DNA from 3 places in the Roseateles microcysteis genome. Region 2 is predicted to be linked to each of the others. Evidence: predicted binding sites of a transcription regulator. Region 2 holds the regulator's gene; each other region holds the start of a gene.
The links. The regulator NrdR, encoded in region 2, represses ribonucleotide reductase genes. The targets are predictions, from matches to a motif close to CACNANATNTNGTG.
Positions count from the first base shown of each region.

Region 1: the regulator NrdR is predicted to act here: its motif matches at 2,388-2,401, upstream of V3596_RS12055 (ribonucleoside-diphosphate reductase subunit alpha).
Region 3: the regulator NrdR is predicted to act here: its motif matches at 2,203-2,216, upstream of V3596_RS01655 (ribonucleoside triphosphate reductase).

Region 1 covers NZ_JBAJMV010000004.1:19,603-23,747, forward strand. The annotation lists gene V3596_RS12055 (ribonucleoside-diphosphate reductase subunit alpha) at 1-2,132, opposite strand, end outside; gene V3596_RS12060 (sigma-54-dependent transcriptional regulator) at 2,747-4,145, opposite strand, start outside.
Region 2 covers NZ_JBAJMV010000002.1:302,289-306,433, reverse strand. The annotation lists gene V3596_RS06395 (GspH/FimT family pseudopilin) at 1-222, opposite strand, end outside; gene V3596_RS06390 (type IV pilin protein) at 219-698, opposite strand; gene V3596_RS06385 (GspH/FimT family pseudopilin) at 825-1,370, opposite strand; gene nrdR (transcriptional regulator NrdR) at 1,482-1,925, opposite strand; gene glyA (serine hydroxymethyltransferase) at 1,941-3,191, opposite strand; ZMP/ZTP riboswitch at 3,254-3,377, opposite strand; gene V3596_RS06370 (lytic transglycosylase domain-containing protein) at 3,415-4,145, opposite strand, start outside.
Region 3 covers NZ_JBAJMV010000001.1:356,536-360,680, forward strand. The annotation lists gene V3596_RS01655 (ribonucleoside triphosphate reductase) at 39-2,069, opposite strand; gene V3596_RS01660 (ribonucleotide reductase subunit alpha) at 2,735-3,127, opposite strand; gene V3596_RS01665 (c-type cytochrome) at 3,294-3,719, shown strand; gene V3596_RS01670 (cbb3-type cytochrome c oxidase subunit I) at 3,727-4,145, shown strand, end outside.

The DNA of each region.
Region 1 (4,145 bases), on a different contig from region 2:
TAGCGGCCGCGCTCTTCGGCGAGCTGGGTCGAAGCCAGGTAGGCGTAGTAGCAGACGGCTTCCATCGAGCGGTCGGCAAACTCGACAGCAGCTTGCGAGGCGTACGGGGTACGCAGCGCATACAGCGCGTCCTGGAAGCCCATGATGCCCAGGCCCACCGGGCGGTGACGCAGGTTCGAATCACGTGCCTTCTTGACGGCGTAGTAATTGATGTCGATGACGTTGTCGAGCATGCGCATCGCCGTGGCGACGGTCTTCTGCAGCTTGGCGTGATCAATTTCCTTGCCGTTCTCGCCGTCCTTCAAGTGCTGCTTCAGGTTCACCGAGCCCAGGTTGCAGACCGCGATTTCGCTGTCGTTGGTGTTCAGCGTGATCTCGGTGCACAGGTTGGACGAGTGCACCACGCCAACGTGCTGCTGCGGCGAGCGCACGTTGCAGGCGTCCTTGAACGTGATCCAGGGATGGCCGGTCTCGAACAGCATCGAGAGCATCTTGCGCCACAGGTCCTTGGCGGGCATGCGCTTGAACAGCTTGATCTCGCCGCGGTCGGCCTTCTGCTCGTAGGCGACATAGGCCGTCTCAAAGGCCTTGCCGAACAAGTCGTGCAGGTCCGGGCAGGTGGACGGACTGAACAGTGTCCAGTCGCCACCGTCCATCACGCGGCGCATGAACAGGTCGGGGATCCAGTTCGCCGTGTTCATGTCGTGCGTGCGGCGGCGGTCGTCGCCGGTGTTCTTGCGCAGTTCCAGGAACTCTTCGATGTCCAGGTGCCACGATTCCAGATAGGCGCAGACGGCGCCCTTGCGCTTGCCGCCCTGGTTCACGGCCACGGCCGTGTCGTTGACCACCTTGAGGAAGGGGACGACGCCTTGCGACTTGCCGTTCGTGCCCTTGATGTGCGAACCGAGGGCCCGCACCGGCGTCCAGTCGTTGCCCAGACCACCGGCGAACTTGGACAGCAACGCGTTCTCTTTCAGCGCCTCATAGATGCCATCCAGGTCGTCGGCCACCGTCGTCAGGTAGCAGCTCGAGAGCTGCGAGCGGCGGGTACCCGAGTTGAACAGCGTCGGCGTGCTGGACATGAAGTCGAAGCTCGACAGCACTTCGTAGAACTCGATGGCGCGCGCTTCGCGGTTGATCTCGTTCAGCGCCAGGCCCATGGCCACGCGCATGAAGAAGGCCTGAGGCATCTCGATCCGCTTGCCTTCTGTGTGCAGGAAGTAGCGGTCGAACAGGGTCTGCAGACCCAGGTAGTCGAACTGGAAGTCGCGATCAGCCTTCAGTGCGGCGCCCAGCTTGGCCAGGTCGTACTGCTGCAGCCTCTCGTCCAGCAGCTCGGCCTGCACACCCTTCTTGATGAATTGCGGGAAGTACTCGGCATAGCGCTGGTGCATCTCGGCCTGGGTGACTTCCTCACCGAGGATTTCCTTGCGGATGGTGTGCATCAGCAGGCGCGCCGTGGCCTGGCTGTAGCTCGGGTCCTTCTCGATCAGCGTGCGGGCGGCCAGGATGGAGGCCTTGTAGACCTCGTCGATCGGCACGCCGTCGTACAGATTGCGCTTGGTCTCAGCCAGGATGGGCTCGGCTTTCACGTCGGCGCCCAGGCCTTCGCAGCTGGAGACGATCAGCGCCTGCAGGCTGGCCAGGTCCAATGGCACGCGCTGGCCGCCATCGATCACATGGATGCTGGCTTCCGCAGCCTTGGGGGCAGCGCCCTCGCCCTGGCGCAGGCGCTCTTGCGCACGACGCTCGCGGTACAGCACGTAGGCGCGGGCCACTTCATGGTGACCACCGCGCATCAGACCCAGCTCGACGTGGTCCTGCACGTCTTCAATATGGAACGTACCGCCACTGGGACGCGAGCGCAGCAGGGCGCGCACCACGTTTTCGGTCAGGCCGTCCACCGTCTCGCGCACGCTGGCCGAAGCCGCGCCACTGGTGCCATGCACTGCCAGGAAGGCCTTCATCAAGGCCACAGCAATCTTGCTGGGCTCGAAGGACACGACCGCACCATTGCGGCGAATGATCTGGTAGGCCAGGTATGCCGACGACTGCGGCGCCGCTGCGCTGTCGGTGGCAGGCACGCGGCTCGCGCCTTCGGCGACGACGGGCTGGGCGAGATGGGTTTGCATGGTGGGTCTACTTCCTTGTCTTTTCGTTCGAATCGGAATGGCAAAGCCGCGGCGGCATGTGCGGCTGCAGCCGTGGCTTTACTTGGGTCTTTGTTTGGGCTCGGTTAGCTCGCTGGCACTCGGCTGGCCATTCACCGATGCCTGAGCCCAGACACCACTGACTGCGAATGCAGCGTGGCCTTGAGGGTCTCCGGGAACAGCTTTTGAGACAGGCATTGCGGTGTGAAACCGAGTCAGGAGAATAGCACGAAAGGACACTATATCTGGGGGTCAACACCCCTTCAAGCACTACCAATAGCGTACGAACACTGTTGACCTAGGGGGGCGAATTGGCTAGCGAAGCAGTCTGGCGCGAGGCTTTCGGGTCAGGTCTTGCCCGCTCTATCGCGGGCTCACTGCGTGCCGGCCGATGGGTGCCGACGGCGGGCCGCATCAATGCTGGCTTGCAGCAAGAAATCGCTCGCCAGGCCGCGCCAATTGGTGCTTTGCACTTGCGCCGGCGACGGTCGGCGGCAGCGCTTCAGGACGGTTCGCGGCGGGCCGACGCGAGCACCGCTGTAACAGTTCGCAAGCCACCACTAGGGATAGTCTGGGGCCCTCGCAAACCCTGCTCTTCAGCTGTCGCTACCACCCTCGCCCACCGTGATGCCCAGGCGTGCCATGCGGTAGCGGATCTGGCGCAAGGACAGGCCCAGTGCCGCGCCAGCCGCCGTGCGGTTGTAGCGATGGCGCTCGAGCGCTCGCACCAGGATGTTGCGCTCGACATCGTCCAGGTGCAGGGCCAGGTCGTGAGGCAGCTCGGCCTCGTCGTCCGACACACGCCCTGGCGATGCCGGCACCAGACTGGCCAGCGGGTCGTCCAGAGCAGCGAACTGTGAATCGTCCAAGGCGGCGTCCGGCAAGTCCAGGTCCTCGGCGTCGATTGATTCACTGCCGGACAGCGCCAGCGCCCGGTGCAGCAGGTTCTCGAGCTCGCGCACATTGCCCGGGAAGGCATAGCGCGCCAGCTGTGCCAGCGCAGCACTGGTGAGGCGCGGTGGCGGCGAGACGCCGGCGTCGTGCGCAATGCGCTGCAGCACTCTCTCGCTGATCGCCGCCAGGTCTTCGATGCGCTCACGCAGTGGCGGCACCCGGATCTGGATCACGTTGAGACGGTAGAACAAATCCTGCCGGAAGCGGCCTGCTGCGACTTCGGCGCCGAGGTCCTTGTGTGTGGCACTGAGGATGCGCACATTCACCGGCGACTCCGCCACCGCACCCACCGGCCTCACCGAGCGCTCCTGGATCGCGCGCAAGAGCTTGCTCTGCATGGCCAGTGGCAGGTCGCCGATTTCGTCCAGGAACAGCGTGCCGCCGTGTGCGGCCTTGAAGAAGCCGTCGCGGTCTTCATTCGCGCCGGTGAATGCGCCCTTGCGATAGCCGAAGAACTCAGCCTCCAGCAATTGCTCGGGAATCGCACCGCAGTTAACGGCGACGAAGGGTGCCGAAGCACGCGCACCGGCATCATGCACCGCATGCGCCACAAGCTCCTTGCCGGTGCCGGACTCACCTTGCAGAAGCACCGGCGCCATGCTGCGGGCCACCTTGCCGATCAGGGAACGCACCTGGCGCATCGCCGATGAATCGCCGGCCAGCCGGTGCAAGGCCGCACTGAGCGCAGCGTCGGTGCTCGATTCAAGCGAGGCGGCGGCCGGCGCTGGCGCCGCGGACGGCCCGGGCGCGGACGCAGACTTGCTGCTGGCTTTTGCCACCGTCGCCGGCGCCTGCTCGACCCGCGGGCTACGGCCCAGCGCCGACGCCACGACCATGCGGAACTGGCGCAGGTCGACTGGCTTGGTCAGGTAGTCGTACGCACCCGCCTTCAAGGCCTCGACTGCGTTCTCGGGCGAGCCAAAGGCGGTGATGACCAGCGTCTTCTCGCGGCGGCCGGCGCGCTCCAGCCAAATGAGCACATCGAGCCCGCTGCCATCGGGCAGCTTCATGTCGGTGATGACGGCGCTGAACTCGCGCCTT
Region 2 (4,145 bases):
GCCACCAAAGAATACAAGCACGCTGCTGGGTCGCGAGCCTGCTTCGGATCTTGCATAGGCCAGCGAAGTTGCCAGTTCTGCGGCGACCATCTCGACACGGCGCTTGGCCATCATGTCGGCAAGCGACGGCGCCGCTACGGCCAGGATGACGCCCAGAATGCCGACCACGATCAGCATTTCGACCAAGGTGACACCACGGGATAGGAGCGACAGCTTCTTCATTTGGCCCAGCATTTGTCGTTGGTGGTGCTCAAGTCGGACTTGTAGCCGGCATAGGTCGTATTGCCGGAGAGCATCTTCAGCTCGAATTTGCGGCAGTCCGTGTCCCGGTCTTGCGGGCTCGAGCTGTTCGCCAAAGCCGTGAGGGTGTAACCCGTCTCACCAGAGGCAGCGATGGCGATCGTGTAGTGGCCTTGCGGCGAGGTCGAGGAGCCAACGCCCAAGGTGGACATGCTCGCCGCGTAGCTGGGCTGATTGGCCCGGTACCGTTCCTGGGCAAGCTGCAAGCTGTTCAAGGCACTGGTGGCGTCGGCCCGGCGGCTGCGAAACATGTATTGCTGGTAGGACGGCAGGGCAATGGCCGCCAGGATGCCGATCACGACCAGGGTGATCAGCAATTCGATCAGCGTGAACCCACGAAGGCCTAGCAAGCGGCCGGCACTTTGGGAACCGTCGATGGGCACGAATGGCATCGTCATGCGCAATTATTGGCACTTCCTTGCTGGTCTTAAGCCCGGAAATACCACTCATCGGCACCCAGACACCGCTTGTCAGTCAGCCCCTCGAACATGGGAGCAAGCCTCATGGACGGGTTCGGGAGCGGTTCAGGAACAGGCGTTCAGCCGCCTGAAACTGCCGTCGGGAGTACAGCTGCGCACCCGACCGGCGAGGCTGACCACGTGGCGGATCGTCGCTTTCCGGTCGGTGGCCGCGATGTCGATGCTGCCAGTCGGGCTGACCGTGCCGCGGTAGCCTGAAAAGGCCATGCTGGGAACATTGGCCTTGACGCTGGCGCGAAGCTCCAGCGGTATCCAATGAAGCTTGAGCGACTGAGCCTCGGCGCTGCACACGGCAAGCCCGTCGCTGTTGCAGGCACATGCGCCGCTGGCACCGGTGTGAAGCAGATAGCAGGTGCCCGTGGCGTGCACATTGAATCGCACATGGACCGCCTCGCCGAGCCGGATCGACTCGCCACGGGCCAGCATCACGTCCGTCCTGACGGTTTCGGCCAGGCCCTGGATGCGCTGTCGCAGCCTGAGTTCCTGCATGGCAGGCAGGGCCTTGCCGAGCAGGATGCCGAGAATCGCGCAATACATCAGGCATTCGACCAGGCCAAGGCCTTGCATCCCTTTCGGTGCAAGCTTGCTCATGACGCTCCTCCCTCAGGCTCATCGCTCTTTGTGCAAGCAATGTAGAAAAGCCGGCTCGTGCCGGCTTCATTCCTGGAGAGGAGGGTGTCCCCAGCTGGGGGGAGGCGAAGCTCAGATGTCCCGGATCAGCTGCCGGAATTCGTCCACATCCTCGAAGCTGCGATAGACCGAGGCGAAGCGCACATAGGCCACCTTGTCGATGCGCTTGAGTTCGCGCATCACCAGCTCGCCGAGCTTGGTGGAAGGCATTTCGCGCGCGCCGCTGGCGAGCAGCTTCTCTTCGATGCGGGCCAGCGCAGCATCGATCTGCTCGATGCTCACCGGCCGCTTGCGCAAGGCCAGCTGCATCGAAGCCCGCAGCTTGGCTGGTTCGAAGTCAGCCCGGGTGCCGTCCTTCTTGACCACGGCGGGCAGGGCGATTTCGGCCCGCTCATAGGTGGTGAAGCGCTTGTCGCAGCTCAGGCAACGGCGGCGACGCCGAATGACGTCGCCTTCGTCCGATTCACGGGTCTCGGCAACCTGGGTATCGGTGTGGCTGCAAAAAGGACAGCGCATCGGGCCTCTTGAGAATCAGCGGTAGACCGGAAAGTCGCGCGTCAGCGCGGCCACCTTGGCGCGCACTGCCTCGAGCACGGCCTCGTCGTTCGGCTTGTCCAGCACGTCGGCGATCAGGTGGGCCGTGGCGCGGACCTGCTCTTCCTTGAAACCGCGCGTGGTCATGGCCGGCGTACCCAGGCGGATGCCGCTGGTGACCATGGGTTTTTGCGGGTCGTTCGGAATACCGTTCTTGTTGCAGGTCATGTGGGCCTTGCCCAGCAGCGCTTCGGCTTCCTTGCCGGTCAGGCCCTTGGGTCGCAGGTCCACCAGCATCACATGGCTCTCGGTACCGCCGGAGACGATGCGCAGGCCCCGCTCGATCAGCGTGTCGGCCAGCACCTTGGCGTTCTTGACCACCTGCTGCTGGTAGGCCTTGAACTCAGGCGTCAGCGCTTCCTTGAAGGCCACGGCCTTGCCGGCGATGACGTGCATCAACGGTCCGCCCTGGATGCCGGGAAAAATGGCGCTGTTGATCTTCTTGGCAATCGCCTCGTCGTTCATCAGGATGATGCCGCCGCGCGGGCCGCGCAGACTCTTGTGCGTGGTCGAGGTGACCACGTCGGCATAGGGCATCGGGTTCGGGTAGACGCCAGCAGCAATCAGGCCGGCGTAGTGGGCCATGTCCACCATGAAGTAGGCGCCGATTTCCTTGGCGATCTTGCCAAAGCGCTCGAAATCGATGCGCAGGCTGTAGGCCGAAGCGCCAGCGATGATCAGCTTGGGCTTCTTCTCGCGGGCCAGGGCTTCCATCGCGTCGTAGTCGATCTCTTCCTTCTCGTTGAGACCGTAACTGACCACGTTGAACCACTTGCCGCTCATGTTCAGTGCCATGCCGTGGGTCAGGTGACCGCCTTCGGCCAGGCTCATGCCCATGATGGTGTCGCCCGGCTGCAGCAACGCAAAGAACACGCCCTGGTTGGCTTGCGAGCCCGAGTTGGCCTGCACATTGGCGAAATTGGCACCGTAGAGCTGCTTCAGGCGGTCAATGGCGAGTTGCTCGACCACGTCCACGTACTCGCAGCCACCGTAGTAGCGCTTGCCGGGATAGCCCTCGGCGTACTTGTTGGTCAGCTGGCTGCCCTGCGCCTGCATCACGGCCGGCGAGGTGTAGTTTTCCGAGGCGATCAGCTCGATGTGATCTTCCTGGCGCTGGTTTTCCTGCTGGATGGCTGCCCACAAATCAGGGTCGACATTGGCGAGAGTGGATTGGCTGCGATCAAACATGGTGGCTGATGGGTTTGTTCAAGAGGTGGCGCCACGCACGGCTCCACGCATGCGCGGAAACGCGGGGCTGCCCAGGCGAACGGCTGATACGGACGGGCTTTGCAACAGCCTCGGCCGCTCGCGCTCCACGGTGTATCCACCTCGGGCCGAGAGCTCGGCCCTGATCGCCAGTCGCGCGAAGCCGCAGTGTAGCGCCTGCCATCGCGGCAGGCGCTCGTTCGAGTCATCGCAAAAGAGCGACTTGCTCTTCGACAGGCTTGGGGGCTGCCGGCTTCGGGGCAGGCTTGCCGTTGGCGATGGCCTTCATCTGCTCATGCTCGGCCAAGACGCGGGTCGCGTAGCCGGAGTCGTCCGGCAGGTTGGCCGCGCCGACATAGTGGCGCAAGCCTTCTTCCACACTGCCGGCGCGCTGGATGCAGTCACGCAGCACCTGCACGCCGACGCGCAGGTTCGTGATCGGGTCAAAGGCCGCCAGATTGCCGCCGAAGGCCTCGTACTTGTCGTCGTGAACGCGGGTCAGCACCTGCATCAGGCCCTGGGCGCCTACGCTGCTCTGGGCAAACGGATTGAAGCCGGATTCGACGGCCATCACGGCCAGGATCAAGGTCGGCTCGACATGGGCGCGCTGGCCGATCGACCAAGCTTCCTGCACGAGGCGGCTGATGGGCTCCGGAGCGACCTTGTACTTGCGAGCCAGCCACAGTGCGACCGCAGCTTGCTGACGCGGCAGGTCCTTCGGGTCGGCAGCCGTGGCGCGATTCACAGCCTCGGGTTCACTCAAATGAACCAGCAGGCGGCCTTCAGCTTCCGCACGCGCTTCACTGCGGGCATTGAGCCAGCCCAGCGCCACGGTCTCGAACTTGTGGCGCAGGTCGGCTTGCGAGAGAACCATCAGGAGAATGGTCACCACAGCCAGGCCAACCAGGGCCAGCGTGTTGTGGCTCACGACCAGGA
Region 3 (4,145 bases), on a different contig from region 2:
TGGTTGTGGAGAGTAGAGATCGGGGAATGTGAGGTTCTTCAGGCGCAGGCAGCTTCGCTGCAGGCCAGCAACTCACCGTCGCATCTGGGGCAAAACTCGTGATGCCCGCTCAGATAGCCATGCTTGGGGCAGATCGAAAAAGTTGGCGTGACAGTGATGTAGGGCAGGCGGAAGCTCGACAAGGACCGGCGCACCAGTTCGCGGCAGGCCGCGCTGCTTGACACCGCCTCGTTCATGTACAGGTGCAGCACGGTGCCTCCCGTGTACTTGCGCTGCAACTCGTCCTGGCGCTCCAGCGCCTCGAAGGGATCATCGGTAAAGCCCACCGGCAGTTGCGAGCTGTTCGTGTAGTAGGGCTGCTCTGGTGTTCCCGCCTGCAGGATTCCTGGGAAGCGCTTGCGGTCTTCCTTCGCGAAGCGGTAAGTCGTTCCTTCCGCCGGCGTTGCCTCCAGGTTGTAGAGATGCCCGGTCTGTTCCTGGAACTCCACCATGCGCGCACGGACATGGTCCAGCAAACGCACCGCCATGGCATGGCCGGCTGGCGTCGTGATGTTCTCCCGGTCCGCGCTGAAGTTGCGGAGCATCTCGTTGACGCCGTTGACTCCCAGCGTCGAAAAGTGGTTGCGCAGAGTTCCCAGGTAGCGCCTCGTGTAGGGGAACAATCCCTCATCGATCAGACGTTGGATCACCTTGCGCTTGATCTCCAAACTGTCGCGCCCTAGTTCCAGTAGGCGATCCAGTGCGGCCAGCAGTCCAGACTCATCACCGGCGTGCAGATGGCCCAGGCGCGCGCAGTTGACAGTCACCACCCCCAGGGATCCGGTCTGCTCGGCAGAGCCGAAAAGGCCATTGCCCCGTTTGAGCAACTCGCGCAGGTCGAGCTGAAGCCGGCAACACATCGAGCGCACCATATTCGGCTGCAGCTCGGAGTTCAGGAAGTTCTGGAAATACGGCAATCCGTAGCGCGCCGTCATCTCGAAAAGAGCCTGCGAGTTGGGACTGTCCCAATCGAAGTCCCGGGTGATGTTGTAGGTGGGGATCGGAAAAGTAAAGGCGCGCCCCTTGGCATCCCCGGCCATCATCACGTCGATGTAAGCACGGTTGATCAGGTCCATCTCGGCCTGTAGATCGCCGTAGCAAAACGGCATCTCCCGCCCGCCGATCATCGGCACCTGCTCTCGCAGGTCGTCCGGACAAGTCCAGTCGAAGGTCAGATTGGTGAACGGCGTCTGCGTGCCCCACCGCGAAGGGACGTTGAGGTTGTAGATCAGCTCCTGCATCGCCTGGCGGACCTGCGCGTAGCCCAGAGCATCCTTGCGCACATAGGGCGCCAGATAGGTGTCGAAGCTGGAGAAGGCCTGTGCGCCCGCCCACTCGTTTTGCAAGGTGCCGAGGAAATTGACGATCTGCCCGACCGCGCTGCTCAGATGTTGGGGCGGGCCGGCTTCAACTTTTCCGGGAACACCGTTCAGCCCCTCGTTTAGCAGCGTACGCAAGGACCAGCCGGCGCAGTAGCCACTCAGCATGTCGAGGTCATGGATGTGGATGTCGGCCTCCCGGTGGGCCTGGCCGATCTCAGGCGGGTAGACCTGGTCCAGCCAGTAATTGGCCACAACCTTTCCGGATACGTTCAGAATCAGCCCGCCCAGGCTCCACCCCTGGTTGGCATTGGCCTTGATGCGCCAATCCTGCTGACCCAGGTACTCGTCCATCGTCGCCTGCACATCGACCAGGGTCTGCCGAGCCTTGCGCAGGCTGCGGTGCTGTTCCCGGTAGACGGCATAGGCGCGAAGTGTCCGGCGGTACCCGGCGTCGAACAGCGCCGCCTCAACCAGATCCTGCACCGCCTCGACAGACGGCCTGCAGATCTGCTGTGCGGCAAGCGAAGGCAAGACCTGCTCGTAGGTGAGGCGCCGCGCGCCGCCAGCGTCGAGTTCATCGCAAGCAGCACCCGCCCGGACAAGAGCCTGAACGATCTTCTCGGGATCGAACGCCAGCTCACGCCCATTGCGCTTGCTGATCAAGGAAGGCAGTCCAGGCAATGAATCGGTCTGAGCAGGGATTTTCATGGACATGTTGTGTCTGCCGCTGCGGCGGCGTCTGGGCAAAGAAGGGTAGGTCTCTGATGCGCGCACATGGCACTTCTCTTCAGCGGCAAGCCGAATGAAACACACACATTTAGTGTTTCGATTCGATGTCGGACACTATATGTAGTGCCAGGAGGCGAATACCGAAAGACTGCTCAGAGTTTGCGCCGGCGCAAACCCGGTGCGCTGCCAGCTGAAAACACCGATGCGGGAGACGACATTGCGCGAGCATCGTTCTGAACTGACCCAGGACAAGTCCCACATCAAGGCCAGAAGTGCTCCACGACATATGGCGTTAGGGCATGACGGGTTGTTCGAGGCTCGGCTGCGTTCAACAGGCCGGCATGCAAGCCGCTCGACGCGCTCGCTGAATAGCGCAGACCTCAGCGCAGGAGTCGCCTATCACCGCGTCGTGCAGGGTGACCCGACCGGTGGCTGAAACGCGGAATTCGGCCAGTACCGCGGGCGCGACTGCGCTGCAGCGGGAACACCTGGCCGACACAGGGCAGCCCCCCTGAGGCCCCTCTGGCGGTGTAGCGTCTCAGCCAACGCCGAGTCGTAGCGCCAAGCAGACCATGCCGAAGGAGACGCCCGAAAACGCCTGCTTGCCCCAAGGCCCTGGGGCGCAGCGGCTCAAGTCGGCCGCATCAGCGAAGCATCACTGCCTGCCCTTCGCGATTGAAGACGGCCAAACTTTGCACTTGCCCGACACGGACCGACTCAACCAGTTTGCGCAGCGCCGTGTCGACTTCACGCGCCTCGGCTGCGGCAGCAATTGCCCCAGCAAAAACCAGCACCCAGGCTTGCGCCATGGTGTCAGCTTCGCCGGCCAGAGATGCAAAGTCGGACAGCTCCGTCACGCACTTGTCGACGCACATCAGAGGAGTAATCTCGCCGCCGGCTCCCTGCTCGAAGGCTGCGCGCTCGGCTTGGCTGGCCTCCTCGCCAAGGCTTGCGCCAACAAAAACCATCAGCAGACGCTGAGGCTCCGCTTGCTGGCGAGCAGCCAGCAAGAGTTCATCAAATGAGGAAATGTTCATGCAGATCAGTGTACGAGGGAGCAGTCCCCGAGCGCAGTTCTGCAGCGTAGCCGCCACGCAGGGGATCCCAAGCGACGCAAAACTTGGATTTCTTATACAGCTTCAAGGAAATTCCCGAGCGTTTCCCTAGGCTGTCGGCATCCCAATCTATCCCCGGAGGATGACCATGAGCCGAGGCTTCACCAGCCAGATGGCGCGCAATATTTTCTACGGTGGCACGGCATTCTTCGTGTTGCTGTTTGCCGTGTTGATCTTCGACACCGAGCAACGCATCCCGGCGCGCTCGAAGTCGGGCGACATCACCCCGGCCGTCGTGCGCGGCAAACACATCTGGGAAACCCGCAACTGCATCGGTTGCCACACGCTGCTGGGCGAAGGGGCGTATTTCGCCCCCGAACTGGGCAATGTCTACACGCGCCGCGGCCCGGACTTCATCAAGGCATGGATGAAGGCCCAACCCACCCAGGCACCAGGCCGGCGCCAGATGCCCCAGTTCCATCTGACGGATGCCCAGCTTGACGACATGGTCGAGTTCCTGAAATGGACCAACGGCGTGGACACCGAGAAGTGGCCGCCCAATATCGAGGGGTAAGCACGAAATGAAAACCGCTACGCTCAAATTCAAGTCGCAGTCCGTCGCTCGCCTGTATTTCATCGGCGCGATCGGGTTGTTCATCGGTCAGATCGTGTTTGGCATCACGCTGGGCCTGCAATACCTGATCGGCGATCTGTTCTTCCCCTACATCCCCTTCAACATCGCCCGCATGGTGCACACGAACCTGCTGATCGTGTGGCTGCTGATGGGCTTCATGGGCTCGGCCTACTACCTGGTGCCAGAGGAGGCCGAGACCGAGCTTTACAGCCCCAAACTGGCGATCGCGCTGTTCTGGATCTTCCTGGCCGCTGGCGCAGCCACCATCCTGGGTTATCTGCTGGTGCCCTACGCCACCCTGGCGCAAGCCACCGGCAATGACATCCTCGCCACCATGGGCCGCGAGTTCCTCGAACAGCCGCTACC